2 regions of the Streptomyces sp. NPDC001532 genome follow, and region 1 is predicted to be linked to the other one. Evidence: predicted binding sites of a transcription regulator. Region 1 holds the regulator's gene; the other holds the start of a gene.
What was found. Region 1 encodes HrcA, which represses chaperone genes, less so after heat shock. Its sites were predicted from a motif close to TTNGCACTCNGNNNNNCNGAGTGCNAA; they were not measured.
Positions count from the first base shown of each region.

Region 2: a site for HrcA is predicted at 9,061-9,087, ahead of groL (chaperonin GroEL). Genes of this name have one in related genera too.

Region 1 covers NZ_JBEPAL010000001.1:112,590-127,876, reverse strand. The annotation lists gene lepA (translation elongation factor 4) at 36-1,904, shown strand; gene ABT232_RS00575 (AMP-dependent synthetase/ligase) at 2,176-4,050, shown strand; gene ABT232_RS00570 (SpoIIE family protein phosphatase) at 4,330-6,330, shown strand; gene hemW (radical SAM family heme chaperone HemW) at 6,358-7,590, shown strand; gene ABT232_RS00560 (DUF3097 domain-containing protein) at 7,591-8,400, opposite strand; gene ABT232_RS00555 (MBL fold metallo-hydrolase) at 8,433-9,164, opposite strand; gene hrcA (heat-inducible transcriptional repressor HrcA) at 9,328-10,344, shown strand; gene dnaJ (molecular chaperone DnaJ) at 10,345-11,481, shown strand; gene ABT232_RS00540 (nitronate monooxygenase) at 11,614-12,687, shown strand; gene ABT232_RS00535 (16S rRNA (uracil(1498)-N(3))-methyltransferase) at 12,684-13,433, shown strand; gene ABT232_RS00530 (hypothetical protein) at 13,444-13,818, opposite strand; gene ABT232_RS00525 (hypothetical protein) at 13,958-14,443, shown strand; gene ABT232_RS00520 (S41 family peptidase) at 14,489-15,287, shown strand, end outside.
Region 2 covers NZ_JBEPAL010000028.1:100,773-116,059, reverse strand. The annotation lists gene ABT232_RS24660 (MFS transporter) at 1-1,219, opposite strand, end outside; gene ABT232_RS24655 (NADH:flavin oxidoreductase) at 1,397-2,527, opposite strand; gene ABT232_RS24650 (nucleotide sugar dehydrogenase) at 2,814-4,061, shown strand; gene ABT232_RS24645 (glycosyltransferase family 2 protein) at 4,058-5,539, shown strand; gene ABT232_RS24640 (hypothetical protein) at 5,536-5,688, shown strand; gene ABT232_RS24635 (polysaccharide deacetylase family protein) at 5,685-7,235, shown strand; gene groL (chaperonin GroEL) at 7,312-8,934, opposite strand; gene ABT232_RS24625 (cold-shock protein) at 9,248-9,451, opposite strand; gene ABT232_RS24620 (MoaD/ThiS family protein) at 9,841-10,119, opposite strand; gene thrC (threonine synthase) at 10,162-11,454, opposite strand; SAM riboswitch class I at 11,473-11,627, opposite strand; gene ABT232_RS24610 (glucosyl-3-phosphoglycerate synthase) at 11,795-12,739, shown strand; gene ABT232_RS24605 (alpha,alpha-trehalose-phosphate synthase (UDP-forming)) at 12,810-14,207, shown strand; gene otsB (trehalose-phosphatase) at 14,195-15,040, opposite strand; gene ABT232_RS24595 (DUF3263 domain-containing protein) at 15,083-15,287, opposite strand, start outside.

The DNA of each region.
Region 1 (15,287 bases):
CGAGGCATAAGGCGCCTCAAGAGACAGGACCCTGCGTGCCCGCGACCCCTAACAATGTGCCCGAGCCGAGCCGTACCGACCCGGCTCTGATCCGCAATTTCTGCATCATCGCGCACATCGACCACGGCAAGTCCACGCTCGCCGACCGGATGCTCCAGCTGACCGGTGTGGTCGAGCAGCGGCAGATGCGTGCTCAGTACCTCGACCGGATGGACATCGAGCGCGAGCGCGGCATCACGATCAAGTCCCAGGCCGTGCGCCTGCCCTGGGCGCCGACCCACGACAAGGGCAACACGCATATCCTCAACATGATCGACACCCCGGGGCACGTCGACTTCACCTACGAGGTCTCGCGGTCGCTCGCCGCCTGCGAGGGGACCATCCTCCTCGTCGACGCCGCCCAGGGCATCGAGGCCCAGACCCTCGCCAACCTGTACCTGGCGATGGAGAACGACCTCACGATCATCCCCGTGCTGAACAAGATCGACCTGCCGGCCGCGCAGCCCGAGAAGTTCGCCGAGGAGCTGGCCAACCTGGTCGGCTGTGACCCGAGCGATGTGCTGAAGGTCTCCGCCAAGACCGGCCTGGGCGTCGAGGCGCTGCTCGACAAGGTCGTCGCCGAGATCCCCGCGCCGGTCGGCGTCAAGGACGCCCCCGCCCGCGCGATGATCTTCGACTCCGTCTACGACTCCTACCGGGGCGTGGTCACCTACGTCCGTGTCATCGACGGCCAGCTCAACAAGCGTGAGCGGATCCGGATGATGTCCACGGGCGCCACCCACGAGCTGCTGGAGATCGGCACCAACTCGCCCGAGATGCTCCCGGCCGACGGCCTGGGCGTCGGCGAGGTGGGCTACCTGATCACGGGTGTGAAGGACGTCCGCCAGTCCAAGGTCGGTGACACCGTCACCAGCCAGCACAAGGGAGCCACCGAGGCGCTCGGCGGATACAAGGACCCGAAGCCGATGGTCTTCTCCGGTCTGTATCCGCTGGACGGCTCCGACTACCCCGAGCTGCGCGACGCCCTGGACAAGCTCCAGCTCAACGACGCCGCGCTGGTCTACGAGCCGGAGACCTCCGCCGCCCTCGGCTTCGGCTTCCGTGTCGGCTTCCTCGGTCTGCTCCACCTCGATGTGATCCGCGAGCGGCTGGAGCGCGAGTTCGGGCTCGACCTGATCGCCACCGCGCCCAACGTGGTCTACCGCGTGGTCATGGAGGACGGCACCGAGCACACCGTCACCAACCCGAGCGAGTTCCCCGAAGGCAAGATCAACGAGGTCTACGAGCCGGTCGTGCGCGCCACGATCCTCGCGCCGACCGAGTTCATCGGCTCGATCATGGAGCTGTGCCAGACCCGGCGCGGCACCCTGCTCGGCATGGACTACCTCTCCGAGGACCGTGTCGAGATCCGCTACACCCTCCCGCTCGCCGAGATCGTCTTCGACTTCTTCGACCAGCTGAAGTCCAAGACCCGCGGCTACGCCTCGCTGGACTACGAGCCCACCGGCGAGCAGACCTCCAGCCTGGTCAAGGTCGACATCCTGCTGCACGGCGACAAGGTGGACGCCTTCTCGGCGATCACCCACAAGGACGCCGCGTACGCCTACGGTGTGCGGCTGGTCGCCAAGCTGCGCGAGCTGATCCCGCGGCAGGCCTTCGAGGTGCCCATCCAGGCCGCCATCGGCTCCCGGGTCATCGCCCGCGAGACCATCCGCGCCATCCGCAAGGACGTCCTCGCCAAGTGCTACGGCGGTGACATCTCCCGTAAGCGGAAGCTGCTGGAGAAGCAGAAGGAGGGCAAGAAGCGGATGAAGATGGTGGGTTCCGTGGAGGTTCCGCAGGAAGCCTTCATCGCCGTGCTCTCCAGCGATGAGAGCGCGGGATCCGGCAAGGGCAAGAAGTAACCAAGGGTTACACGCCCGGTCACCGACGAAACGGACGCCGAGGGGCCCCTCGTACGAAAGTGCGGCGGGCCCCTCGCGCATGTGCCGGGGCGCTCTCTGTAGGAAGTGACAGGGCGCGGAGTCTTACGCAGCGGCCGGTCGGGCTCTAACCTGTCCCTGCTCGCTAGTTACTCGCGAGTTAAACAACGCGTCGTGAGTGAAAAGCCTTACTGACTTTCCGCAGACAATTCGCACTGAGCCAGCCGCACCGCCGCGGGCCCCGGAGGATGTCGTGACCGACACACAGACCCTGATCGAGAACCGTCCGCCGTCCGTCGCGGGCCTCTTCCTGGAGCGCGTGACCGCCACACCGGACGCCGAGGCCTACCGCTACCCGGTGCCCTCGGCCTCCGGCGACGGCCCGGACGAGTGGAAGTCGCTGAGCTGGACGGAGGCGGCCGAACGGGTGTACTCCATCGCGGCCGGGCTGATCGAGCTGGGCGTCGAGCCGGAGCAGCGGGTCGCGCTCGCCTCCTCCACCCGGATCGAGTGGATCCTCGCCGACCTCGGCATCATGTGCGCCGGCGCGGCCACCACCACGATCTATCCGCAGACCAACGCCGAGGAGTCGGCGTTCATCCTGTCCGACTCCGGCAGCCGGGTGCTGATCGCGGAGAACGCCGAGCAGTTGGCCAAGGCGCGGGAGAAGCGCGACGAGCTGCCCGAGCTGACGCATGTGGTGGTCCTGGACGCCGAGGGTGTGGAGACCGGCGACTGGGTGCTCAGCCTGGACGAGCTCCAGGCCCGGGGCGCCGCCCGGCTGGAGAAGGAGCCGGGGCTGATCAAGCAGCGCGTCGGCGCCATCACCAAGGACCAGCTCGCCACCCTCATCTACACCTCCGGCACCACCGGACGCCCCAAGGGCGTGCGGCTGCCGCACGACAACTGGTCGTACATGGCGAAGGCGATCGCCGCGACCGGCCTGGTCGGCCCCGACGACGTGCAGTACCTGTGGCTGCCGCTCGCGCACGTCTTCGGCAAGGTGCTGACCTCCGGGCAGATCGAGGTCGGGCACGTCACCGCGGTCGACGGCCGGGTCGACAAGATCATCGACAATCTGCCGGTGGTGCAGCCGACGTACATGGCGGCCGTGCCGCGCATCTTCGAGAAGGTCTACAACGGTGTCGCCGCCAAGGCACGGGCCGGCGGCGCCGCCAAGTACAAGATCTTCCAGTGGGCCGCCGGAGTCGCCCGCGAGTACGCCAAGGTCACCCAGGACAACTTCCGCCGCACCGGCACCGCCTCCGCGCCGTTCGGGCTGTCCGCCAAGCACAAGGTCGCCGACACCCTCGTCTACTCCAAGCTGCGCGAGGCCTTCGGCGGCCGGCTGCGGGCCTGTGTGTCCGGCTCGGTCGCCCTGGCACCCGAGATCGGCTACTTCTTCTCCGGCGCCGGCATCCACATCCTGGAGGGCTACGGCCTCACCGAGTCCTCCGCGGCCTCCTTCGTCAACCCCGGCGAGGCCTACCGCACCGGCACGGTCGGCAAGCCGCTGCCCGGCACCGAGGTGCGGATCGCCGAGGACGGCGAGATCCTGCTGCGCGGCCCCGGCATCATGGAGGGCTACCACGGGCTGCCCGAGAAGACCGCCGAGGTGCTGGAGGCGGACGGCTGGTTCCACACCGGCGACATCGGCGAGCTGTCCGCCGACGGCTACCTGCGGATCACCGACCGCAAGAAGGACCTGTTCAAGACCTCGGGCGGCAAGTACATCGCGCCGACCGAGATCGAGGGCTCGTTCAAGGCGGTCTGCCCGTTCGTCTCCAACATCCTCGTGCACGGCGCCGACCGGAACTACTGCACCGCCCTGATCGCCCTCGACGAGGCCGCGATCCTGGGCTGGGCGGAGGAGCACGGGCTGGAGGGCAAGTCGTACGCCGAGGTGGTGGCCGCGCCCGCGACCGTCGAACTGATCGACGGGTACGTGCAGCGGCTCAACACCCAGCTCCAGCGCTGGCAGACGATCAAGAAGTTCCGGCTGCTGCCGCGCGACCTCGACGTGGAGCACGGCGAGATCACCCCGAGCCTGAAGCTGAAGCGGCCCGTCGTCGAGCGCGAGTACAAGCACCTCATCGAGGAGATGTACGAGGGCACGCGCGAGGCGTAGCAGGTCCCGCGGGCGGCCCCGAGCCGGCCGCCACGACCGCGCGGGCGGCCACGGAGGAAGGTTCACCGTGGCCGCCCGCGCGGTTTCCGTGTCCGTCGGATGCTCGAAACCGTGCGTCAACCGGTCCCGGTCGAAACCGGATACGACCACGCACGTACCACGGTTCTCTCTCATGGCGGCCCACTTCGATAACTCCGTGCTGCTGGACCGGTTCGGTCTGTCACCCTGTCGGCATCGATCGAGACGTACCCGATCGTCCGACTGCTCGGGGAGCTGGAGATGGGGGCCATTCCGACGCAACGCGAGTCGCCGCGGGACTGGGGCGCCGACTTCGTCGCCGCGTACCCGCCTGCGCAGATGTCCGCACAGGTGTGCGTGTCCCTGGACGGCAGCCCCCTCGCGCCCGGCGCCGGCCGCCGGCTGCTGCGCACCGCGTTACGGGAGTGGGCCGAGCTGGGACTGCCCGGCGCGGACCGGGTCGGCGAGGACGCCGCGGTGATCGTCAGCGAGCTGGTCACCAATGCCGTGGTGCACGCCGGCACCGACGTCGAACTCGCCTACCGGCTGGAGACCGAGACCGGCGCGCTCGTCGTCGAGGTCACCGACCGGCATCCGGCCCGTGCCCCGCGCGACGGCGACACCGGCCCGGCCCCGGCCCACGAGACCCCCGAGTACGGCCGCGGTCTGCGCCTCGTCGCCACCCTCGCCGAGTCCTGGGGCGTCACCTACCGGCGGGGCGCCAAGACGGTGTGGGCGCGGCTCGGCGGCCCGGAGCGCGAGGCGGGCGAGGAGGAGGCAGCGGACCCGGCGTACGGCGACACGCTCGGCGTGGCCGGGCTGCTCGCCCCGCGGCCGCGGCGCGCGGAACGCGACCGGGAGTGGCTGGGGCGGGGCGCGCTGTCCTTCCTCGCCGAGGCGTCCGACCTGCTCGCCGGGCAGCTCGACGAGGACCTGGTCGCCGCGCTCACCGGCCAGCTCCTCGTGCCGCGGCTCGCCGACTGGTGCGCGATCTGGCTGGAGGACGAGGCGATGGGGCGCGGCCGCTGGACCGACGGCGGCACCGGCGCCCCCGGCCCCCGGCTCGCCCGCGTCTGGCACGCCAGCGAGGACCGCATGGAGGAGCTGCGCCACGCCCTGGAGAAGGAGCCGCCGCACACCGGCGAGGATCTGGACGGCGGCCCGGCCCCGTACCCCCGGCACGAGGAGCGGTACGAGGAGCGGCACGAGGAGCGGCACGAGGAGCGGGCGGCGGACGGCGGCGAGCGGTCCGGCATCCGCGAGGAACCCGGCCCCGGCCGCCCGGCGCCGGGTCCCTCCGCCATACCCGCTCCCGGCGCGGCCCTCGCCTTCCGTCTCGTCGCCGGAGGCCGGCCGCTGGGTTCGCTGGTCATCGGGCGGGACGGTGACACGGGGTTCCCGGACGAGGTCACCGGGCTCGTGGAGGACCTGAGCCGCCGGGTCGCGCTGGCCATCGGCGCGGCCCGGCAGTACGCCCGGCAGGTCACCATCAGCTCCGTCCTCCAGCGCGGGCTGCTGCCCGACGCGGTCGCGGAGATCCCCGGGCTGCGCAGCGCCCTGGTGCACGAGCCCTGTGACGTGGGCGGCCCGAGCGGCGACTTCTACGACCTCTTCCCCGCCGGGGCCGGCCGCTGGTGCTTCGCCATCGGCGACGTCCAGGGCAAGGGCCCGGAGGCGGCCGTCGTCATCGGCCTGGCCCGCCCCTGGCTGCGGCTGCTGGCCCGCGAGGGCTACCAGGTCGCCGATGTCCTGGACCGCCTCAACCAGCTCCTCCTCGACGACGCCACCGAGGCCGCCGACGCCGCCGCTCGCGCCCTGGCCGGCCCGGTCGGCCCCGGCGACGGCCCGCAGACGCGGTTCCTGTCCCTGCTCTACGGCGAGCTGGTCCCCTTCGACGGCGGCGTCCGCTGCACCCTCGCCTCCGCCGGCCACCCGCTCCCGCTGGTCCTCGGCCCCGACGGCGCCGTCCGCACGGCCGCCGGCCCGCAGACCCTGCTCGGCGTCGTCGAGGACGAGACGTACGTCAGCGAGACCTTCGAGCTGCTCCCCGGCGACACCCTGCTCTGTGTCACCGACGGCGTCACCGAGCGGCGCTGCGGCCCCCGCCAGTTCGACGACGGCGACGGGCTCGCGGCCGCGCTGGCCGGCTGTGCGGGCCTGAGCGCGGAGCTGATCGCGGAACGCATCCGAGAGCTGGTGCACGGCTTCGGCGGGCTGCCGCCGGAGGACGATCTGGCGCTGCTGGTGCTCCAGGCGGAGTAGCACGCGCGGTGCGGGACAATGGAGGACATGCCTTCCGCACTCCCCGACGGCGAGCCCGTCCCCGCCGACGGCGCGCTGCCCGCGTCCGCGCTCGCCGGGGCGGCCGACCGCCCCCTCGGGTTCTATCTGCACGTCCCCTACTGCGCGACCCGCTGCGGCTACTGCGACTTCAACACCTACACCGCCACCGAGCTGCGCGGCACCGGCGGCGTCCTCGCCTCCCGCGACAACTACGCCGACACCCTGACCGACGAGATCCGCCTGGCCCGCAAGGTCCTCGGCGACGACCCGCGCGAGGTCCGCACGGTCTTCGTCGGCGGCGGCACGCCGACCCTGCTGGCCGCGGGCGATCTCGTACGGATGCTGGGCGCGATCCGTGAGGAGTTCGGTCTCGCGGCCGACGCGGAGGTCACCACGGAGGCGAACCCGGAGTCGGTGGACCCGGCCTACCTGGCCGAGCTGCGGCAGGGCGGCTTCAACCGGATCTCCTTCGGCATGCAGAGCGCGAAGCAGCACGTCCTGCGGATCCTCGACCGCACCCACACCCCCGGGCGCCCGGAGGCCTGTGTGGCGGAGGCCCGCGCGGCGGGCTTCGAGCACGTCAACCTCGACCTGATCTACGGCACCCCGGGCGAGTCCGACGACGACTGGCGGGCCTCGCTCGACGCGGCGCTCGGGGCCGGGCCCGACCATGTCTCGGCGTACGCGCTGATCGTCGAGGAGGGCACCCAGCTGGCCCGCCGGATCCGCCGCGGCGAGGTCCCCATGACCGACGACGACGTGCACGCGGACCGCTATCTGATCGCCGAGGAGGCGATGACGGCGGCCGGGTACGACTGGTACGAGGTCTCCAACTGGGCCACCTCCGAGGCCGGCCGCTGCCTGCACAACGAGCTGTACTGGCGCGGCGCCGACTGGTGGGGCGCGGGCCCCGGCGCGCACAGCCATGTCGGCGGGGTGCGCTGGTGGAACGTCAAGCATCCCGGCGCGTACGCGGCGGCCCTGGCGGAGGGCAGGTCGCCGGGCGCCGGCCGCGAGGTGCTGTCCGACGAGGACCGCCGCGTCGAGCGGATCCTGCTGGAGCTGCGCCTGCGGGAGGGCGTACCGCTGGGCCTGCTCCGCGAGGAGGGCCTGCGGGCCTCCCGCCGGGCCCTGACGGACGGGCTGCTCCAGGAGGGGCCGTACGAGGCGGGCCGCGCGGTGCTGACCCTGCGGGGGCGGCTGCTGGCGGACGCGGTGGTGCGGGACCTGGTGGACTGATCAGCCCTCGGGGGCGGTCACGAAGTCGATCAGCTCCTCGACCCTGCCCAGCAGCGCCGGCTCCAGGTCCTTGTAGGAGTTCACCCGCTTCAGGATCGCCTGCCACACCGCCCCGGTGTTCTCCGGCCAGCCCAGGGCCCGGCAGACGCCGGTCTTCCAGTCCTGGCCGCGCGGGACCGACGGCCAGGCGGGGATGCCGACCGACGCCGGCTTCACCGCCTGCCAGATGTCGATGTACGGGTGGCCGACGACCAGCGCGTGCTCGCTCGTGACGGACTCGGCGATGCGCCACTCCTTCGAGCCGGGCACGAGGTGGTCCACCAGGACGCCCAGCCGCGCGTCCGGGCCCGGCGCGAACTCGGCGACGATCGACACCAGGTCGTCCACGCCCTCCAGGTACTCCACCACCACGCCCTCGACCCGCAGGTCGTCGCCCCAGACCTTCTCCACCAGCTCGGCGTCGTGCCGGCCCTCGACGTAGATCCGGCCGGCGCGGGCGACACGGGCGCGGGCGCCGGGGACGGCGACGGAGCCGGAGGCCGTACGGGCGGGCCGCTGCGGGCCGGAGGACGGCGGCCGCACCAGGGTCACCGCCCGGCCCTCCAGCAGGAACCCGCGCGGCTCCAGCGGGAACACCCGGTGCTTGCCGAAGCGGTCCTCCAGGGTGACCGTGCCCGCCTCGCAGCGGATCACCGCGCCGCAGAACCCGGTCCCCGCCTCCTCGACCACCAGGCCGGGCTCCGCGGGGACCTCGGGGACGGGCTGGGGCTTCTTCCACGGCGGGGTCAGGTCGGAGGAATACTGGCGCATTCGGATGACGATATGGACGGCATCGGGCCCGCTCAGCGCGACACGCCGAAGCGGGCCGCGAGTGCGTCGCGCTGCCGGCGGACGAAGGCCGCGTCCACCACCGCCCCGTGCCCCGGCACGTACCGCGCGTCCTCGCCGCCGAAGGACAGCAGCCGGTCCAGGGCGTCCGGCCAGCGCGACGGCACGGCGTCGGGGCCCGCCTGCGGCTCGCCGGACTCCTCGACCAGGTCGCCGCAGAAGACCACCTCCGGGTCGCCGGGCACGAGGACGACGAGGTCGTGGGCGGTGTGCCCGGGGCCGACGTTGGCCAGCAGCACCTGCTGCCCGTCGCCGAGGTCCAGGGTCCACTCGCCGGAGACGTGGTGGCGGGGTGCGACGAGGGTGTCCGCGGCCTCCGTCGCCGCCGGCTCCGCCAGGCCGTTGCGGATCGCGTCCGCCCGCAGCTCCGCGCGCGCCCGCCGGGACGTCAGCGCGGTCTCCACGCCGACCGCCCCGAACACCTCCGCGCCGGCCAGCGCCGCCGCGCCGAAGACATGGTCGAAGTGCGGATGGGTGAGCGCGAGATGGGTCACACGCCGGCCGGCCAGTTCCTCCGCCTCGGTGCGCAGCCGCGCGCCCTCCGCGAGGCTGGAACCCGCGTCGATCAGCAGCGCCGTACCGTGCCCCAGCACCAGTCCGGCCGTGCAGTCCCAGCCCGGCAGGCGGCAGCGGCCGACGCCGGTCGTGAGCCGTTCCCACCCCAGGTCTTCCCAAGTCACCGTCATACCGCGACGCTAACCGTGACGCCCCCGCGGGTACGAGCCGGCCGGACCGGCCTTGCCCGGGGCGTACCCGACAGCCGTACACTGGGCCGGGTAAGGCTGGCACTCGCATGCGCAGAGTGCCAGGGGGAGCGCCAAGGGGACGTACCGCTGGAGGTGTGCGCGGATGCTCAGTGAACGACGGCTTCAGGTGCTGCGCGCCATCGTCCAGGACTACGTCGGAACCGAGGAGCCGGTCGGCTCCAAGGCGCTCACCGAGCGGCACAGCCTCGGCGTCTCGCCGGCCACGGTCCGCAACGACATGGCCGCCCTGGAGGACGAGGGGTACATCGCCCAGCCGCACACCAGTGCCGGGCGCATCCCCACCGACAAGGGCTACCGGCTCTTCGTCGACAAGCTCGCCGAGGTCAAGCCGCTCACCGCGCCCGAGCGGCGCGCGATCCAGAACTTCCTCGACGGCGCCGTCGACCTCGACGACGTCGTGGCGCGCACGGTACGGCTGCTCGCGCAGCTCACCCGGCAGGTCGCGGTCGTGCAGTATCCGTCGCTGACCCGGTCCACGGTGCGGCATGTGGAGCTGCTGTCGATGGCGCCGGCGCGCGTGATGCTGGTCCTGATCACCGACACCGGCCGGGTCGAGCAGCGGATGATCGACTGCCCGGCGCCGTTCGGCGAGACGTCCCTGGCGGATCTGCGGGCGCGGCTGAACAGCCGGGTCGCCGGCCGCCGCTTCACGGATGTGCCGCAGTTGGTGCAGGATCTGCCCGAGGGCTTCGAACCGGAGGATCGCGGTACCGTCCAGACGGTGCTCGCCACGCTGCTGGAGACGCTGGTCGAGCAGACCGAGGAGCGGCTGATGATCGGCGGTACCGCCAATCTGACCCGCTTCGGGCATGACTTCCCCCTCACCATCCGGCCCGTCCTGGAGGCGCTGGAGGAGCAGGTGGTGCTCCTCAAGCTGCTGGGCGAGGCGAAGGATTCGGGCATGACCGTGCGCATCGGTCACGAGAACGCCCACGAGGGACTCAACTCCACGTCGGTGGTGTCGGTCGGCTACGGTTCGGGCGGCGAGGCAGTCGCCAAGCTCGGCGTGGTCGGACCGACCCGCATGGATTACCCGGGAACGATGGGAGCGGTACGAGCGGTGGCACGGTACGTCGGACAGATCCTGGCGGAGTCGTAAGTGGCCACGGACTATTACGCCGTTCTCGGCGTGCGCCGCGACGCGTCGCAGGAAGAGATCAAGAAGGCCTTCCGGCGGCTCGCCCGCGAGCTGCACCCGGACGTCAACCCCGATCCGAAGACCCAGGAGCGGTTCAAGGAGATCAACGCCGCTTACGAGGTGTTGTCGGACCCGCAGAAGAAGCAGGTCTACGACCTCGGCGGCGACCCGCTGTCGCAGAGCGGCGGCGCGGGTGCCGGCGGCTTCGGCGCGGGCGGCTTCGGGAACTTCTCGGACATCATGGACGCGTTCTTCGGCACGGCGTCGCAGCGCGGACCGCGCTCGCGGACCCGCCGGGGCCAGGACGCGATGATCCGCATCGAGGTCGAGCTGGACGAGGCGGCCTTCGGGACGACCAAGGACATCCAGGTCGACACCGCGATCGTCTGCACCACGTGCAGCGGCGAGGGCGCGGCGCCGGGCACCTCGGCGCAGACCTGTGACATGTGCCGCGGCCGCGGTGAGGTCTCGCAGGTCACCCGGTCCTTCCTGGGCCAGGTCATGACCTCGCGGCCCTGCCCCCAGTGCCAGGGCTTCGGCACGGTCGTGCCGAACCCGTGCCCGGAGTGCGCGGGCGACGGCCGGGTGCGGTCCCGCCGCACGCTGACCGTGAAGATCCCGGCCGGTGTCGACAACGGCACGCGGATCCAGCTCGCCGGCGAGGGCGAGGTCGGTCCGGGCGGAGGCCCCGCGGGCGACCTGTACGTGGAGATCCACGAGCTGCCGCACCCGACCTTCCAGCGGCGCGGCGACGACCTGCACTGCACGGTGACGATCCCGATGACGGCGGCGGCCCTCGGCACCAAGGTGCCGCTGGAGACGCTGGACGGCATGGAGGAGGTCGACATCCGTCCGGGCACCCAGTCCGGTCAGTCGATCCCGCTGCACGGCCGTGGCGTCACCCACCTGCGCGGCGGCGGCCGGGGCGACCTCATCGTGCACGTCGAGGTGCAGACCCCGAACAAGCTCGACCCGGAGCAGGAGCGCCTGCTGCGGGAGCTGGCCAAGCTGCGCGGCGAGGAGCGTCCGACGGGACAGTTCCAGCCGGGTCAGCAGGGACTGTTCTCGCGGCTGAAGGACGCGTTCAACGGCCGCTGAGGCGGCCGGCCCGGCGCTCTCGAAGGGCGCCGGGAGCCTCTCGCGCGGGGTCTGAGCCGCGGTGATGCCTCCGGCACATGCCGGAGGGTGGCCGGATTCGGACTTGATCGGAGGACGTGACAACATGCCGTCATGTCCTCCGCACTGACCGATCTCTTCCCCCATCCGATCGTGCAGGCCCCCATGGCGGGCGGCGTCTCCGTGCCGCGGCTCGCCGCCGCCGTGTCCGAGGCCGGGGGGCTTGGATTTCTGGCCGCCGGGTACAAGACGGCCGACGGCATGTACCAGGAGATCAAGCAGCTGCGGGGGCTGACGGGCCGCCCCTTCGGCGTGAACCTCTTCCTGCCGCAGCCGGAGTACGCGGACCCCGCAGCCGTCGACGTCTACGCCCATCAGCTGGCCGGCGAGGCCGCCTGGTACGAGACCGAGCTGGGCGACCGGGACAGCGGCCGGGACGACGGCTACGACGCCAAGCTCGCGGTGCTGCTGGACAACCCGGTGCCGGTGGTGTCGTTCCACTTCGGCGTCCCCGGCCGGGACGCCCTGGACGCGCTGCGCCGGGCCGGCACCTTCACCCTCGTCACCGCCACCACCGCCGACGAGGCCCGCGCCGTCGAACAGGCCGGCGCCGACGCGGTGATCGTGCAGGGCGTGGAGGCCGGCGGCCACCAGGGCACCCACCGCGACATCCCCGAGAACGACGGCTCCGGCGTCGGACTGCTCTCCCTGATCGCCCAGATCCGCGAGGCGGTCCGGCTGCCCCTCGTCGCCGCGGGTGGCATCATGCGCGGCAGCCAGATCGCCGCCGCCCTCGCCGCGGGCGCGAGCGCCGCCCAGCTCGGCACCGCCTTCCTCGCCACCCCCGAGTCCGGCGCGCAGGCCGTGCACAAGCAGGCGCTGACCAACCCGCTGTTCACGCGCACCGAACTCACCCGCGCCTTCTCCGGCCGGCCCGCGCGCGGACTGGTCAACCGGTTCATGCGCGAGCACGGGCCCTACGCCCCCGCCGCCTACCCGGAGGTCCACCACCTCACCTCGCCGCTGCGCAAGGCCGCCGCCAAGGCCGGCGACGCGCAGGGCATGGCGCTGTGGGCGGGACAGGGCCACCGGATGGCCCGCGAGCTGCCCGCCGGTCAGCTGGTGGAGGTGCTGGCGGCCGAACTGGCGGCGGCGCGGACAGCGTTGTCGGGCGGTGGCGCGCGATGACGGCACCGGTGTTCGTGGTCGAGCACTTCGACGCGGGAGGCGGCGGCCGGTACGTCCTCGACGGCCCCGAGGGACGGCACGCCGTCTCGGTGAAGCGGCTCCAGCCGGGCGAGGACGTCGTCCTCACCGACGGCGCCGGACGCTGGGCGGACTGCGTGGTGCTCGGCACCGAGGGCAAGGACCGGCTGATCGTGCAGCTGGACTCGTACTCCGAGGAGCCGCCGGAGCAGCCCCGGATCACCGTGGTCCAGGCGCTGCCCAAGGGCGACCGCGGGGAAGTCGCCGTGGAGACCATGACCGAGGTCGGCGTCGACGCGATCGTGCCCTGGCAGGCCGCCCGCTGCATCACGCAGTGGAAGGGCGACCGGGGGCTGAAGTCCCTTTCCAAGTGGCGGGCCACCGCCCGCGAGGCCGGCAAGCAGTCCCGCCGGGTCCGCTTCCCCGAGGTCGCGGACACGGCGACGACCAAGCAGGTCGCCGCGCTGCTCGCGAAGGCCGACTTCGCCGCCGTGCTGCACTCCGACTTCGAGCACGGCAGCGAGCCGCTGGCCACCGCCGAACTGCCCGAGCAGGGCGAGATCGTGCTGGTCGTCGGCCCCGAAGGAGGCGTCGCAGCCGACGAGTTGGCGCTGTTCCGGGAGGCCGGCGCGAAGGCGTACGTCCTCGGCCGGAGCGTGCTGCGCACCTCGACCGCCGGCACCGCGGCCACCGCCCTCCTCCTCGGCCGCACGGGCCGCTGGTCCTGACCCGCGGCTGCTACCGCCGGGAGGCCGCCGCGCGTGCGGCGGCGGCCGGCAGCAGATCCCAGCCGTCCAGCTCCCGCGAGGCCTCGGCGGCGGGCAGCAGTCCGCGCCGGACGGCCTCGTCGACGAGCGCGCGCACGCTGCCCGGCTGATTCAGGTTGAGCCCGTTGCCGTGCTCGTCGATCACATGTCCGCCGGGCTGGTAGCCGCCCTCCACCGACCGGCCGGGCCCCTGCCGGAAGACGATCCGTGTCCGCCTTCCGTCCCGGTGCAGACCGAGCACCTCCTCGCACGGTCGTCCGGCGCCGCCGTGCCGGTGCCGGACGGCCCACAGATACGTCGCCGCCTCGTCCACCACGAGCTTCCTCGGACTGCCCTTCTTGCGCATGCCGCCAGGCCAGGAGACCGGGCACCGCGGTGCGTGGCCGTAAGCCCTCTTCCGCGACCGGCGAGGCGGTGGCAGCATGCCCTTCATGGGGGTGTTGAGGCGGGTTCGGGGGCGGTCGGGCGCACGCCGGGCGGTCGCGATGGCGTCGCTGGCGGTGGTGGCCGTGGGCGGGGCCGTGGCGTGTGATCCGGGCGGGCTCAGCGCGGCGACCGTGGCGTACACGACGGACGAGACCGTGACCCGGGAGCTGGAGCGGCAGAAGGCCGACGTGCAATGGCTCAGCTGCACCGCGGACTTCGGGGACGACGGCCGCTCGACGCCCACCGCGAGCGAGGACACCGTCGCCGACGTCGACTGCGAGGGCGAGACCTCCGACGGCAAGGACATCACCGTCACCGGGAAGGTGACCCGCGCGGTGAACGGCCGCTGCGTGCGCGGGGACATCGTCGCCAAAGTGGACGGCAAGGAGTGGTTCCACGTCAAGGGCCTCGGCGACTGCGACGCGCCGAGCACCCCGCCGGTGAACCAGCCGCCCGGCTCCGGCCCCGAGCCGAACGTCACGGTGACCGTCACCCGGACCGTCTGGTGCCAGAGCGACCCGCAGTGCCGGCCCGCGGGGAAGTGATCGAAACCGCTGTTCGGCGAGGCCGCGGCTGCATAGGGTGATCGGGTGACACAGCCGACGCCGGGGTATCTCCGATTTCCGCATCCGCACGGCGAGTTGGTCGCCTTCACCGCCGAGGACGACGTGTGGCTCGCACCGCTCGACGGCGGACGGGCCTGGCGGGTCAGCGCCGACAACATGCCGGTGAACCAGCCGCGCATCTCGCCCGACGGCACCACCGTCGCCTGGACCTCCACCCGCGACGGCGCCCCCGAGGTGCACATCGCGCCCGTCGACGGCGGCCCGTCCAAGCGGCTCACCTACTGGGGCAGTTGGCGCACCCAGGTGCGCGGCTGGACCTCCGACGGGCAGGTCCTCGCCCTCACCACCCACGGCGAGGCCAGCCTGCGCCGCAGCTGGGCGCACGCCGTCCCGCTCGACGGCGGCCCCTCCCGCCGGCTGCCGTACGGACCCGTCGGCGACGTCGCCCACGGCCCGCACACGGTGCTGCTGTCCGCGCCGATGGGACGCGAGGCCGCCTGGTGGAAGCGGTACCGGGGCGGCACGGCGGGCAAGCTGTGGATCGACCGCGGCGGTGACGGGGAGTTCGTCCGGCTGCACGAGGAGCTGGACGGGAACATCGAGTACCCGTTCTGGGCCGGCGAGCGGATCGCCTTCCTCTCCGACCACGAGGGCACCGGCGCCGTCTACTCCTCCCTCGCCGACGGCTCCGACCTGCGCCGCCACACGCCCCTCGGCGGCTTCTACGCCCGGCACGCCGCGAGCGACGGCAGCCGCGTCGTCTACTCCGCCGCCGGTGAACTGTGGCTGCTGGACGACCTCGACGGCGCCGAGCCGCGCCGGC
Region 2 (15,287 bases), on a different contig from region 1:
TGTTGGCCGCGGCCGTCTCGGACGGATCGACGGCGCTCATGATGAGCGCGGGCATCGAGCCGTAGGTGAAGCCGATACCGGCGCCGATCACACAGGACACCAGCACGAAGTGCCAGACCGCGTCCATGAGGACGATGTTCAGGCCGTAGCCGGCGGCCACGATCAGCGCGCCGATCATCAGGGTCACCTTGGGGCCGCGGGCCCGGGACACGGCGGCCGACACCGGCGCCGTCGCCATCATCACCAGGCCGGACGGGGCCATGACCAGGCCCGCGGCGAGCATCGACTGGCCCAGGCCGTAGCCGGTGGCCTCCGGCAGCTGGAGCAGCTGCGGGATCACCAGCGACATCGCGAACATCGCGAAGCCGACCGCGACGGAGGCCAGGTTCGTCACCAGCACCTGACGGCGGGCGGTGGCGCGCAGGTCGACCAGCGGCTGCGGGGTGCGCAGCTCCCACCGGCCCCAGGCGAGCAGGACCACGACCGCCGCGGCGAACAGGCCGAGAGTGGTTGCGCTCGTCCAGCCCCAGTCGGCGCCCTTGGAGATGGCCAGCAGGAGACAGACCAGGCCGACCGCCATGCCGATGCCGCCGACGACGTCGAAACGGCCGCCGGTGCGGACCCTCGACTCCGGCACGAAGGCGACGACGAGAGCGGTGGCCACGACACCGAGGGCCGCCGAGGTCCAGAACAGCGCGTGCCAGTCGAGGTTGTCGGCGATGAGCGCGGCGGCGGGCAGGCCGAGCGCGCCGCCGACGCCGAGGGAGGCGCTCATCAGGGCGGTGGCGGAACCGAGCCGTTCGGCGGGCAGCTCGTCGCGCATGATGCTGATGCCGAGCGGGATCACACCGGAGGCGAGACCCTGCAGGACCCGGCCGACGATCATCGGGACCAGGGAGTCGCTGAGCGCGGCGGTCACCGAGCCGGCGACCAGCAGCACCATGCTGACCAGCAGCATCCGGCGCTTGCCGACCATGTCGCCGAGGCGTCCCATCACCGGCGTGGCGACGGCGGCGGCGAGCAGGGTGGCGGTGACGGCCCAGGCGGTGTCGGAGGCGTCGGCGTGCAGCAGCTGCGGCAGCTCCGGCACGATCGGGATGACCAGGGTCTGCATGAGCGAGACGACGATTCCGGACAGCGCCAGCACCGCCACCACGGCGTTCGGCCTCGGCGGTGCCGCTCCCCCGGTCTCGGCGGGACGGGCAGGGGCGTCGGGCATGGCGGAGCCTCCATGGACGGCACGAGAAGGAGTGCTTGACTCAGGCAACTTTAAGTCAGCTGCTTGACTTACTCAAGAAATCCACGTCACACCCCGGCCGGAACCGTCCGGAGCCCCGGAACAGGCCGGAACCCCGGTCACCCGGGGTTCCGGCCCGTCTGTGCCCGTCCGCTCGCGTCAGCTCAGCGACTTCAGCGCCGCCGCGTCGTACGGCGCCAGCTCGTCGAAGCGGCCCGCCAGCACCTTCTGGGCCCACAGCGGGTCCTGGAGCAGCGCGCGGCCCACGGCGACCATGTCGAACTCGTCGCGCTCCAGGCGGTCCAGCAGGTTGTCGAGGCTGCCGACCGGGGCGCCCTCGCCCGCGAACGCGCGGATGAAGTCGCCGTCCAGGCCGACCGAGCCGACGGTGATGGCCTGCTTGCCGGTGAGCTTCTTGGTCCAGCCGGCCAGGTTGAGGTCGGAGCCCTCGAACTCGGGGAGCCAGTAGCGGCGGGTGGAGGCGTGGAAGGCGTCCACACCGGCCGCGGCGAGCGGGGTGAGGATCGCCTCCAGCTCCTCGGGGCTCTCGGCGAGCCGCGCGTCGTAGGCCTCCTGCTTCCACTGGGAGTAGCGGAAGAGGATCGGGAAGTCCGGGGAGACGGTCTCGCGGACCGCGGCGACCAGCTCCGCCGCGAACCTGGCGCGGGCCACCGGGTCGCCGCCGTAGCCGTCGGTGCGCCGGTTGGTGTGCGCCCACAGGAACTGGTCGACGAGGTAGCCGTGGGCGCCGTGCAGCTCCACGCCGTCGAAGCCGATGCGCTCCGCCGCCGCGGCGGCCTCGGCGAAGGCGCCGATGACGTCGTCGATGTCGCGCTGGGTCATCGCCTCGCCGGTGCCCTCGGTGCCGTCGACGCGCAGGCCGGACGGGCCGACCGCCGGGGCCTCGGCGAACGGCGGCCGACCGGCCCGGCGGACCATGCCGATGTGCCACAGCTGCGGGACGATCGTGCCGCCCGCCGCGTGCACCTCCTCGGCGACCTTCGCCCAGCCCGCCAGCTGCTCCTCCCCGTGGAAGCGCGGCACACGGTCGCTCTCACCGGCCGAGGCGTGACCGACGTAGGTGCCCTCGGTGACGATCAGACCGACACCCGCGGCGGCCCGGCGTGCGTAGTACGACGCCACATCGGCGCCGGGGACGCCGCCCGGGGAGAACTGGCGGGTCATCGGGGCCATGGCGATCCGGTTGGGGACGGTCAGGCCGTTGATGGCGACGGGACGGTCGAGGATCTGCGCGGCGCGGGCGGAGGCGGTGTCGGCGGTGAGGGTCACCAGAGGGCTCCTTGAGGTACCAGGCGGTATGTGCGTGTGCAACGGTCCCCAACCGGGGAATCCGTCCCCGCATTCCGTCCCGGCGCCCTCCCGCTCCTGTGATCCGCCCCACGCACCTCGCGTCTCGCGCCCGGCTTCCGGCGGCTCACCTCTCGCAAGCGGGGCGCGGCCGTCCGGGTGAACCCGTCCACCCGCTACCCGTCACCCGACCGAAGTGCGCCTTATATATCATTTTGTGACGATCACGGAAACCAGAGTCAGCAACGGAACGAGCGGCCCCGGAGACTTGCGCGGCACCACGGTCGCCGTCGTCGGCCTCGGCTACGTCGGCCTGCCCACCGCCCTCGCCCTGTGGAGCGCGGGCGCCACCCTCGTCGGCCTCGACACCAGCGAGCGGCGGCTGACCGCCATCCGCGCCGGGACCGTCGACCTGCTGCCCGCCCAGCACGCCACCCTCGCCTGCGCCGAGGAAACCGGCGACTTCCGCCTCACCTCCGACGCGGACCGGCTGCGCGACGCCGACGCGGTGATCATCTGCGTGCCCACCCCGGTCACCCCGGACCACACGCCCGACCTCACCGCGCTGCGCACCGCGTGCGCGGCCGTCGTCGCACGGGCGGTACCCGGCCAGCTGATCGTGCTGACCTCCACCAGCCATGTCGGCACCACCCGCGAACTCCTCCTGGAACCGCTCGCCGCCCGCGGACTCACGCCCGAGACCGATGTCCTCGTGGCCTTCTCCCCGGAGCGCATCGACCCGGGCAACGAACGGCACCTGCCCGAGCACACCCCCCGGATCGTCGGCGGCGCCGGACCGCTCAGCACGCACGCCGCCGCCTCCCTGCTGCGGCCGACCGCCTCCCGCGTCCACGAGGTCGCCGCCCCCGAGACCGCCGAGATGGCCAAGCTCTGGGAGAACGTCTTCCGGGCCGTGAACATCGCCCTGGCCAACGAGCTGTCCGACGCCTGCCTCGACCTCGGCCTGGCCCCGCTCCCGGTCATCGAGGCGGCGGCGACCAAACCGTACGGCTTCCTGCCCTTCTATCCGGGACCGGGCGCCGGCGGCCACTGCATCCCCTGCGACCCCTACTACCTCCTCGCGCAACTGCCCTCCCGCCGCGGCGCGCCGCTGGTGAGCACCGCCATGGCCGCCCTGAGCGAACGGCCCGCGCGGATCGCCGCACAGGCGGCCCGCCTGCTCGACGCCGACGGCCTCACCCTCACCGGCGCCCGCGTGCTGGTGCTGGGCGTGGCCTACAAGTCCGGCGTGTCGGACGTCCGCGAGAGCCCGGCCCTGCGGCTGATCACCCTGCTCACCGAACAAGGCGCCGACGTCTCCTACAGCGACTGCCAGGTGCCCGCCCTCACCGTCGCCGGCCGGGCCCTGACCTCCGTGCCGCGACCCGAGGACGGCGACTGGGACCTCGTCGTCGTACACACCGCGCACCCCGGCACCCCCCTCGGCTGGCTCGACACCGCGCCACGGGTGCTCGACACCCGGCTGCGCCTGCGCGCACGGGCCGGTGCCCGGTGACCGCGCCCGCCCCCTGCGCGCCGCTCACCGGCACCGCCCCGGCCGGATCCGCCGCCCGCCGGCTGCTCCTCGCCGTGCTGCGCCGGGCACAGCGGCACATCGGCACCGGCGAGCGCGCCGCACTGCTGCGGCTGCTCGGGCTCACCGCCCTGCTGCCCGTGCTGTGCCTGATCGCCGCGCGCGCGGCACAACTGCCCTACCAGACCGGCCTGGTCACGCTGTACGGCATGGCCGTGCTCACCGGCACCGCCTGCCTGCTCCACCTCGCCTACACGCGCTACGACGACCCGGCGGTCCGCACCCTGCGCCGGCGCGCCCGCGGTCACGAGGAGTTCCCGGCGCTAGCCGAACGGCCGAGGGTCAGCTTCCTCCTCGCGGTCAAGGACGAGGCCGCGAACGTCGAAGCATGCGTCCGCTCGATGGCCGCCTCCGACTGGCCCGACCTCCAGATCGTCGTGGCCGACGACGGCTCACGGGACGGCACGGGGGCGATCCTCGACGCCCTGGCGGCCGAACTCGGCATCACCGTCGTGCGGCTGGAGACCAACGCCGGCAAGAAGGCGGCCCTCGTACGGGCCTGCGCGCTCGCCGACGGCGACATCCTGGTCTTCACCGACTCCGACTGCGTCATCGCCCCGGACGCGGTCGGCCGCTGCGTCCGGGCCATGGTCCGCCACCCCGAACTGGGCGCGGTCAGTGGCCACTGCCGGGCGCTCAACGCGCACACCGGACTGCTCACCCGGATCCAGGACGTCTGGTACGAGGGACAGTTCCGCATCGCCAAGGCGGCCGAGTCCGCGTTCGGCGCGGTGGCCTGCGTCTCGGGGCCGCTCGCCGCCTTCCGGCGCGAGGCCGTCTGGAACTATCTGCCCGCCTGGGCGGACGACCGGTTCGCCGGCGCGCCCTTCCGATTCGCCACCGACCGCCAGCTCACCGGTTACGTCCTCGGCCAGGCCTGGCGCGGCAAGGCGCTCAAACGCCGGTACGCCCACTCGCCGTTCGTCGCCGGCCACGACCATCCGGAGCGGCGCTGGCTGGTCGGCTACAGCCGCTCCGCGCGGGTGTGGACGAACGTGCCCGACCGCTGGCGGCCCTTCCTGCACCAGCAGGTGCGCTGGAAGAAGAGCTTCATCCGCAACCTGTTCTTCACCGGCGGCTTCATGTGGCGGCGCGGCCCGGTGCCCGCCCTCCTCTACTACGGGCACGCCCTGTGGGTGCTGGCCGCCCCGGCCCTGGTGTTCTGGCACCTGGTGTGGGCGCCGCTGCACCTCGCGGCCGGACTCACCGTGCTCTACCTGTGCGGTGTGCTGCTCAAGGGATCCCTGTGGGGTCTCGCCTACCGCCTCGACAACCCGGGCGACCGCCGCTGGCGCTACCGCCCGCTGATGAGCCTGCTCTCCTGCTGCGTCCTGGCCTGGCTGCTGCCGTACGCCGCCCTGACCCTGCGCCGCGCGATCTGGACGAGGACCCCCGCATGACCCTGACGACACATCACCGTCCCTGGCCCCTCCCGGAGCGGGCCCGGCGCACCCTGCGCCGGGCCGCCCGGACGGCGGCCTCCCTGCTCTCCGCGCTCGCCGTCGCGGCCCTCTACTGGGTCGTCCTCACCCGCGGCGGCTCCCGATGACGGCCCCGGAGGCGGCCCCGCCGCGCACCGACCGGCCCGGATCGCCGCGCCGGTGGCTGGTGCGCGGCCTCCTCCTCGCGCTCGCCGCCGCCGTGGCGGCCACCCCGTTCGCCGCCGCGTGGCAGTACGAGACCGAGCGGCGCGCGGTCTCCGCCCAGGCGCCCGCCCCCGGCTCCCGCGCGGACGCCCGGCCCCCGGCCACCGCCGCCCGCCACGCGAGCGCGCCGGTCGTCCTCGCCTACCACGACATCCACCCGGAAGCGGCCGGCTCCTACACCCTCACCCCCGAACAGCTGGACGAGCAGCTGGCCGCGCTGGCCGCCGCGGGCTACCGCAGCCTGTCCGCCGAGGAGTTCACCCGCTACCTGGCCACCGGACGGCCCCCGGCCCCGCGCAGCGTCTACCTCACCTTCGACGACGGCACCCGCGGCCTGTGGGCGTACGCCGACCGGATCCTCGCCAAGCACCACATGCGCGCCTCGGCCTACCTGATCACCGGCAGGGTGGGCACCCACCGCCCGTACTACCTGTCCTGGGCCGAGATCGACCGGATGTCCGGCTCCGGGCGCTGGGACTTCCAGGCGCACAGCCACCTCGGTCACTCCAGGGCACCCGTCGAGGCCGGCGGCCGCCAGGGCGCGGTGCTCGCCAACCGGCTGTGGCTGCCCGAGCGCGAACGCCTGGAGACGGAGGCGGAATACCGCGCGCGGGTCACCGACGACCTCGACCGGAACGTGCGGTCCTTCGCCGTCCACGGCCTGCCCGCCCCCGTGCTGTTCGCCTATCCGTTCTCGGAGGCGTCCGCGCCGACGAACCTCACCGGCCGCACCACCTCGATCCTGGAGGGACTGCTGCGGGAACGGTTCGCCGCGACGCTCACCAACACCTCCTCGCGCCCGCTGCCCGCGGGCCCGCGCGCCGCGTCCGCCGGGCTGGTGCAGCGTCTGGAGGTGATGCGGGGGACCACCACCGCCGCGCTGCTGGAGCAGGTGCGGGCCTGGACCTCGCGCTCGCCCGCCGAGGTGCCCGAGCCGCTGCGCCACCCGGGGCAGTGGCGGCTGCGCGACGCCCCGCCGGGAACCGGCCTGACCGCGCTGACCGGCCGCGGCCCGGCGCGGGGCACATATGTGTCGGCCGTCCATCTGCCCATGGCCACCGCCGACTGGACCACCTACCGGGTGGAGGCGACCGCCGGCCGGCTGAGCGGACCGCGCACCGGTGTGTCGGTCGAGGTCGGGCACGGCAGCCTGCACCCGTGCGTGGTGACGGTCTCCGCGGCCGGGCTGCGGGTGACCGAGCGCCCGGCGGGCCGGACACCCCGCGTCACCGTCCGCGCGCTGGACCCGGCCGCCGGGCACCGGATCCTGATCGAGGTGTCCCCGCGGTCCGTCCTGATCACCGTCGACGGCACCACGCTGACGGTACGCGCCGCACAGCGGCCCGAACCGGCCCGCACCAGCGGCGGCATCGCCCTCGCCGTCCGCAACGAGTCCGGGGACGTGGAAACGGCGTGGCCGCGCTTCACCTCGCTGCGCCTCGGCGCGTGAGAAACGCCCGAGGGCGGCACCCCCAGCGAACTGGGGGTGCCGCCCTCGGCGTAGGACGGGTCCGATCCGGGAGGGATCAGAAGTCCATGTCACCGCCCGGCATGCCGCCGCCGGCCGGCGCGGCGGCCTTCTCCGGCTTGTCGGCGATGACGGCCTCGGTGGTGAGGAACAGCGCGGCGATCGACGCGGCGTTCTGGAGCGCGGAGCGCGTCACCTTGGCCGGGTCGATGATGCCTTCCTTGACCAGGTCGACGTACTCGCCGGTCGCGGCGTTCAGGCCGTGGCCCGGGGTCAGGTTGCGCACCTTCTCCACCACGACACCGCCCTCGAGGCCGGCGTTGACGGCGATCTGCTTCAGCGGGGCCTCCAGGGCCAGCTTCACAGCGGCGGCACCGGTGGCCTCGTCGCCCTCGAGCTCCAGCTTCTCGAAGACCTGGGAGGCCTGGAGCAGGGCCACGCCACCACCGGCGACGATGCCCTCCTCGACGGCCGCCTTCGCGTTGCGGACGGCGTCCTCGATGCGGTGCTTGCGCTCCTTGAGCTCGACCTCGGTGGCGGCACCGGCCTTGATGACGGCCACGCCGCCGGCCAGCTTCGCCAGACGCTCCTGGAGCTTCTCGCGGTCGTAGTCCGAGTCGCTGTTCTCGATCTCGGCGCGGATCTGGTTCACGCGGCCCGCGACCTGGTCGGCGGAGCCGGCGCCGTCGACGATGGTGGTCTCGTCCTTGGTGATGACGACCTTGCGGGCGCGGCCCAGGAGGTCCAGGGTCGCGTTCTCCAGCTTGAGGCCGACCTCCTCGGAGATGACCTCGCCGCCCGTGAGGATGGCGATGTCGCCGAGCATGGCCTTGCGGCGGTCACCGAAGCCCGGGGCCTTGACGGCGACGGACTTGAAGGTGCCGCGGATCTTGTTGACGACCAGGGTCGACAGGGCCTCGCCCTCGACGTCCTCGGCGATGATCAGCAGCGGCTTGCCCGACTGCATGACCTTCTCCAGGAGCGGGAGCAGGTCCTTGACGTTGGAGATCTTGGAGTTGGCGATGAGGATGTACGGGTCCTCGAGCACCGCCTCCATGCGCTCCATGTCGGTGGCGAAGTAGGCGGAGATGTAGCCCTTGTCGAAGCGCATGCCCTCGGTGAGCTCGAGCTCCAGACCGAAGGTCTGCGACTCCTCGACGGTGATGACGCCTTCCTTGCCGACCTTGTCCATGGCCTCGGCGATCAGCTCGCCGATCTGGGTGTCGGCGGCGGAGATGGAGGCCGTGGAGGCGATCTGCTCCTTGGTCTCGACCTCCTTGGCCTGGTCGAGCAGCGCACCGGAGACGGCCTCGACGGCCTTCTCGATACCGCGCTTGAGGGCCATCGGGTTGGCGCCGGCGGCTACGTTGCGCAGACCCTCGCGGACGAGCGCCTGGGCGAGAACGGTGGCCGTGGTCGTACCGTCACCGGCGACGTCGTCCGTCTTCTTGGCGACTTCCTTGACCAGCTCGGCGCCGATCTTCTCGTACGGGTCCTCGAGCTCGATCTCCTTGGCGATGGAGACACCATCGTTGGTGATCGTGGGGGCGCCCCACTTCTTCTCGAGGACGACGTTGCGGCCCTTGGGGCCGAGCGTCACCTTCACGGCGTCCGCGAGCTGGTTCATGCCGCGCTCGAGGCCGCGCCGCGCCTCCTCGTCGAACGCGATGATCTTGGCCATGTGAAGTGGTCCCTCCAGGACTGGGGGTGATTCCTTCGGACCGCGCCCGCGCCCGCGACGGACGGCCTGCCTGCCTCGTGGTTCCTTGCCCCACACGGCCTGCGGCCTCACCGACCCGGTCCTTCGTTGTCACTCTCACCTTCAGAGTGCTAACGCAATGATTAGCACTCGCCCCCTTCGAGTGCAAGCGCCTCTCGGGGTACGGAGGCCAGTCAGCGGTGGGCGAACAGCCGCCGGGGGGCCGGCCCGGGACACGCCGAAGGGCTCGCACCGGCGTGCGGTGCGAGCCCTTCGGGCGAAACGAACTGACTGTTCAGGCGGTGACGCGAACCATGTCGGCCTGCGGGCCCTTCTGGCCCTGCGAGATCTCGAACTCGACCCGCTGGCCCTCTTCCAGGGTGCGGTACCCGTCCATCTGGATCGCGCTGTAGTGGACGAAGACGTCCGCACCACCGTCGACCGCGATGAAGCCGTACCCCTTCTCCGCGTTGAACCACTTGACGGTGCCCTGAGCCATGCCTAACTCCCCTATTACTGGCCCTTGCACAGATCCGCACTTCGCGGATCCGGGTCAGACCTCACCCCCCAGTCATTGGGGGCGTGCGCCGGAACGCGTCGACCGCGGCTGAATGTATCTGTCCAACTGCCGTCTGCAACAGGTCAATCGGACGAGAAATCCGGGCAGCATCGATCGCGCATTTACGGAGAATTCACCCGAGCTCTGGGCAATTCGGGCCCGGCAAAAGGAGCGAAAGGCGCAAAAAGGCCGCTGATTTTGGCTGCTTCTCATCGCAGTCACATCGCGGAAAGCAGACCGGGTTCCCCAACTGTACCGCGCTCAATCACACTGAATTGCCCCCTCCGTTTCTCTCACGGAGGGGGCAATCCGAAGAACGGTGTGTGACGTCAGCACCCGCCGGCCACGGCCGGGATGATCGACACGCCCGCGCCGTCCGGCGTGGCGGTCTCCAGGCCCTGCTCGAACCGGACGTCGTCGTCGTTGACGTACACGTTGACGAACCGGCGCAGCTTGCCCTGGTCGTCCAGCACCCGCGCGGCGATGCCGGTGTGGTTCTTCTCCAGGTCCGAGATGACCTCGGCGAGGTTCGCGCCCTCGGCGGAGACCTCGGCGCGGCCACCGGTGTAGGTGCGCAGGATGGTGGGGATGCGGACGGTGACGCTCACGAGAAAACCTCCGGTGGGATGACGTGCCTGGGCGCGGCGGAGCTAGACGAGACCAGCCTCGCGGAAGGACTCGAGGTTCGGGCGGATCGTCGCGGTGAGCCCCGTACCGGCCACCGCGTCGAGGGTCTTGAGCCCGTCGCCGGTGTTGAGCACGACGGTCGTGAGCGAGGGGTCCAGCGCACCGCTCTCGATCAGCTTGCGCGTCACGCCCACCGTCACACCGCCGGCGGTCTCCGCGAAGATGCCCTCCGTGCGCGCCAGCAGTTTGATGGCGTCGACGATCTGCTCGTCGGTGACGTCCTCCACCGCGCCGCCGGTGCGCCGCGCGATGTCCAGCACGTACGGCCCGTCCGCCGGGTTGCCGATGGCCAGCGACTTGGCGATGGTGTCCGGCTTCTGCGGGCGGACGACGTCGTGGCCCGCCTTGAAGGCGGTGGACACCGGGGAGCAGCCCTCGGCCTGGGCGCCGAAGATCTTGTACGGCTTGTCCTCGACGAGCCCGAGCTTGATCAGCTCCTGCAGGCCCTTGTCGATCTTGGTGAGCTGGGAGCCGGAGGCGATCGGCACCACGAGCTGGTCGGGCAGCTTCCAGCCGAGCTGCTCGCAGATCTCGTACGCCAGCGTCTTGGAGCCCTCGGCGTAGTACGGCCGCAGGTTGACGTTGACGAAGCCCCAGCCCTCGCCGGCCGGGTCGCCGATCAGCTCGGAGCAGAAGCGGTTCACATCGTCGTAGTTGCCCTCGATGCCGACCAGCTCGCCGCCGTAGACCGCAGCCATGACGACCTTGCCCTGCTCCAGGTCGTGCGGGATGAACACGCAGGAGCGGAAGCCGGCGCGGGCGGCGGCGGCGCCGACGGCGCCGGCCAGGTTGCCGGTGGAGGAGCAGGAGAGGGTGGTGAAGCCGAAGGCGCGGGCGGCCTCCAGGGCCTGGGCGACCACGCGGTCCTTGAAGGAGTGCGTCGGGTTGCCGGAGTCGTCCTTCACGAACAGCTTGCCGGGCTCGACGCCCAGCTCGCGGGCGAGGTTGTCGGCCTCGACGAGCTTGGTCCAGCCGGGGTTGATGTTCGGCTTGTCGGCCACGTCCGCCGGGACGGGCAGCAGCGGCGCGTACCGCCAGATGTTCGCGGGTCCCGCCTCGATGCGCTTACGCAGTTCCTCGGCGTCGTGGGCCGAGAAGTCGTAGGCGATCTCCAGCGGGCCGAAACACTCCTCGCAGGCGAAGACCGGGCCGAGCGGGACGCGGTGGCCGCACTCGCGGCAGGAGAGCGCCGAGGCCGGGCCGAGGTCTACCGTGGAAGTGGAATTCGTGGTGCTTGCAACAGTCTGCACAGCCATGTGAGGCGAGGCCCTTTCTCCTCATCTTCCTCACGACGCACTTCGCCGTGAGACGGATTTGGCACCTTCCCTAGCCGGGAGCCTCGCGTGATGATCAGCGGTGATCTACGAGACCGGCTGGAGGGTTGCCGGGGCTTCATCGGGCCGTGTCCCTCTGCCCCTCTGGATGAGCTGTATGTGGTTGTGGAACGCGAGCGGCCCCCGACATGCGATGGTCACCAGCGTTGTTCAAGACTGTAACCGAAGGCCAGGACAGTTGAGATAGTCGTCCGAACCGCGAGATGGATCACACGACAGTCCGATCACCACTCGCCGACAGAACGCAGAGGAGCCGCGCACTGTGCTGGAAGAAGTCGAGCGCTGGCTGAGCACCCGCTCCTGGTCCGTGACCGATCGACCGCTGCACAAGATCCTGGCCGCCAGACGCGCCACGGGCCAGACCGTGAGTGTCGTGCTGCCCGCGCTCAACGAGGAGGAGACGGTCGGTGACATCGTCGCCGTGATCCGTCACGACCTCATGCAGCAGGTCCCGCTCGTCGACGAGATCGTCGTCGTCGACTCGGGATCCACCGACCGCACCTCCGAGGTGGCCGCCGCCGCGGGCGCCCGGGTCGTCCACCGCGACGCGATACTGCCGCACCTGCCCGCCGTGCCCGGCAAGGGCGAGGTGCTGTGGCGCTCGCTGCTCGTGACCCGCGGCGACATCGTCTGCTTCATCGACGCGGACCTCAAGGAGTTCTCGTCGGACTTCGTCTCCGGGATCGTCGGCCCGCTGCTGACCGACCCCGACGTGGACCTGGTGAAGGCGATGTACGACCGCCCGCTGGGCGGCGCCGCCGGGCAGGGCGGCCGGGTCACCGAACTGATGGCCCGCCCGCTGCTGAACATGCACTGGCCGCAGCTGGCCGGGTTCGTGCAGCCGCTGGGCGGCGAGTACGCGGCCCGCCGCTCGCTCCTGGAGCAGCTGCCCTTCCCGGTCGGCTACGGCGTGGAGCTGGGCATGCTGGTGGACTCCCTGCACCTGGTCGGCCTGGACGCGCTCGCCCAGGTCGACGTGGGGGTGCGCAAGCATCGGCACCAGGACGGGCAGGCGCTCGGCCGGATGGCCGCGGCGATCTACCGCACCGCCCAGCTGCGGCTGGCCCGCGGCCATCTGATCCGGCCGTCGCTGACCCAGTTCGAGCGGATGGAGGACGGCTTCGAGCCGCGGACGTACTCCGTGGACACCGAGGAGCGTCCGCCGATGGTGGAGATCGCCGAGTACGCGGCACGCAAGGTGGCGTGACGCGCCAGGCCGCCTGTATACGGCCGAACCGTACGTTTGAGCGGTTGGGGGTCGGGCTAGGTTGAGGACCATGGCTTCAACGTTCGGTGCTGCTCAGGTACTGGTGGCCTCCAACCGTGGCCCGGTCTCCTACGAGGTGCGCGACGACGGCTCGCTGCACGCCCGGCGGGGCGGCGGCGGGCTGGTGTCGGGACTCTCGGCGATCGGGCCGGACGCGGACGCGCTGTGGGTGTGCTCCGCGCTCGGCGACGGCGACCGCGAGGCGGTCCGCCGCGGGGTCGGCGAGGACGGCGTGCGGATGCTGGACATCCCGGCGGACGTCCACGCGGACGCGTACAACGGGATCGCGAACTCGGCGCTGTGGTTCGTCCACCACATGCTGTACCAGACGCCGCTGGAGCCGGTCTTCGACGCGGAGTTCCGGCGGCAGTGGGCGTCGTACGAGACGTACAACCGGGCGTTCGCCGAGGCGCTGGCGGCCGAGGCGGCCGAGGGCGCGGCCGTGATCGTGCAGGACTACCACCTGGTGCTGGTCCCCGGCATGCTCCGCGAACTCCGCCCCGACCTCAGGATCGGCCACTTCTCCCACACCCCGTGGGCGCCCCCGGAGTACTTCCGGATGCTGCCCGACGACATCGCGCGGGCGGTGCTGCGGGGCATGCTCGGCGCGGACCGGCTCGGCTTCCTCACCCGGCGCTGGGCGGACGCGTTCGAGGCCTGCTGCGACGCCTTCGCCGGCGGCCTCGGCGGCACCCGGATCGGGGTGCACGGGCTCGGCGCGGACGCGGACTTCCTGCGGCGGCGCTCCCACGAGGCGGACGTCGAGGAACGGATGACCGCGCTGCGGGCGGAGATCGGCGAGGGCCGGCGGACCGTCGTGCGGGTCGACCGCACCGAGCTGTCCAAGAACATCGTGCGCGGACTGCTCGCCTACCGGCAGCTGCTGGCCGACCGCCCCGAGTGGCACGAGCGGGTCGTGCACGTCGCCTTCGCCTACCCCTCCCGGCAGGACCTCGCCGTCTACCGCGACTACACGGCCGAGGTGCAGCGGCTCGCGGCGGAGATCAACGAGCAGTACGGGACGCCGGGCTGGACCCCGGTCGTGCTGCATGTGAAGGACGACTTCGCGCGCTCCCTGGCCGCCTACCGGCTGGCCGACGTGGCCCTGGTCAACCCCATCCGCGACGGCATGAACCTGGTCGCGAAGGAGGTGCCGGTCGTCTCCGACCAGGGCTGCGCGCTGGTGCTGTCGAGGGAGGCCGGGGCGTACGAGGAGCTCGGCGAGGACGCGATCACCGTGAACCCGTACGACATCGTGGGCACGGCGGACGCCCTGCACCGGGCGCTCACCCTGCCGCCCGAGGAGCGGGCGGCGCGGTCCAAGCGGCTCGCCGCCGCGGCCACCGCGCTGCCGCCCGCCCAGTGGTTCCTGGACCAGCTGACCGCGCTGACCGGTCAGGCCAGCTGAGCCGCAAGCGCCGTCAGCAGTCCCACCACGCCCCGCGGTCCGTCCACCACCAGGTCCGCGCGCTCGCGCAGCTCGGTCACCTCGTCACTGCCGCTGCACACGAGGAGACCGGGCACGCCGTCGGCGCGCAGCATGTCGACGGCGGCGTAGGCGGGCAGGTCACCGAGGTCGTCGCCGGCGTAGAGGACCGCGCCGGCGCCGACCTCGCGCAGATACGTGCGCAGCGCCACGCCCTTGTCCATGCCCGGCGGGCGCAGCTCCAGGACCAGACGGCCGGGCTCGACGATCAGTCCGCTGCGGGTGGCGAGGTCGGCGAGCGGGGCGCGCAGCGCGTCGAAGGCGGCCTGCGGGTCGGCGGCGCGGCGGGTGTGCACGGCGACGGCGTGCCCCTTGTCCTCGATCCAGGCGCCCTCGAACCCCTCCAGCAGCCGCGGCAGCGCGGCGCGGACCACGGCGACGCCGGGGTGCGGGTCGGGGGCGGTGATCCTGCCGCTGGCGGCGTCCCAGCGTTCGGCGCCGTAGTGGCCGAGGACGACCAGGCGCTCCAGGCCGGGCACGCCCGCGAAGCCGCCGTAGCGTACGGCGACCTCGGCCGGGCGTCCGGTGACCACCGCGACGGCGGCCACCTTCGGCGCGAGCGCGGTCAGCGCGGCCACCGCGCCGGGGTGCGCGCGGGCCTGCTCGGGGTCGGCGACGATCGGGGCGAGCGTGCCGTCGAAGTCGAGCGCGACCACGGCTCGGCCGGGTTGCGCGAGCAGGGACCGCAGGCCGTCGCGCCCCTGCGGGGTCACGGGTTCGGGAAGGTCCGTCGCAGAGATGTCAGGGCTGCCCATACGGCGAACCTATCCCCACCGGCCCGCGTCGAACCTCCCACCTCACCGCTCGGCCCGCCGCGCCTGGCGCACCCGGCGCAGCCGGTTCACCGTCACCGGGTCGTGCTCCAGTGCTCTCGGGTCGTCGAGCAGGGCGTTGAGCAGCTGGTAGTAGCGCACCGGCGCCAGCCCCAGCTCCTCGCGGATCGCCCGCTCCTTCGCACCGGGCCCCGCGAAACCCCGGCGCTCCAGCGCGAGGATGTCCCGC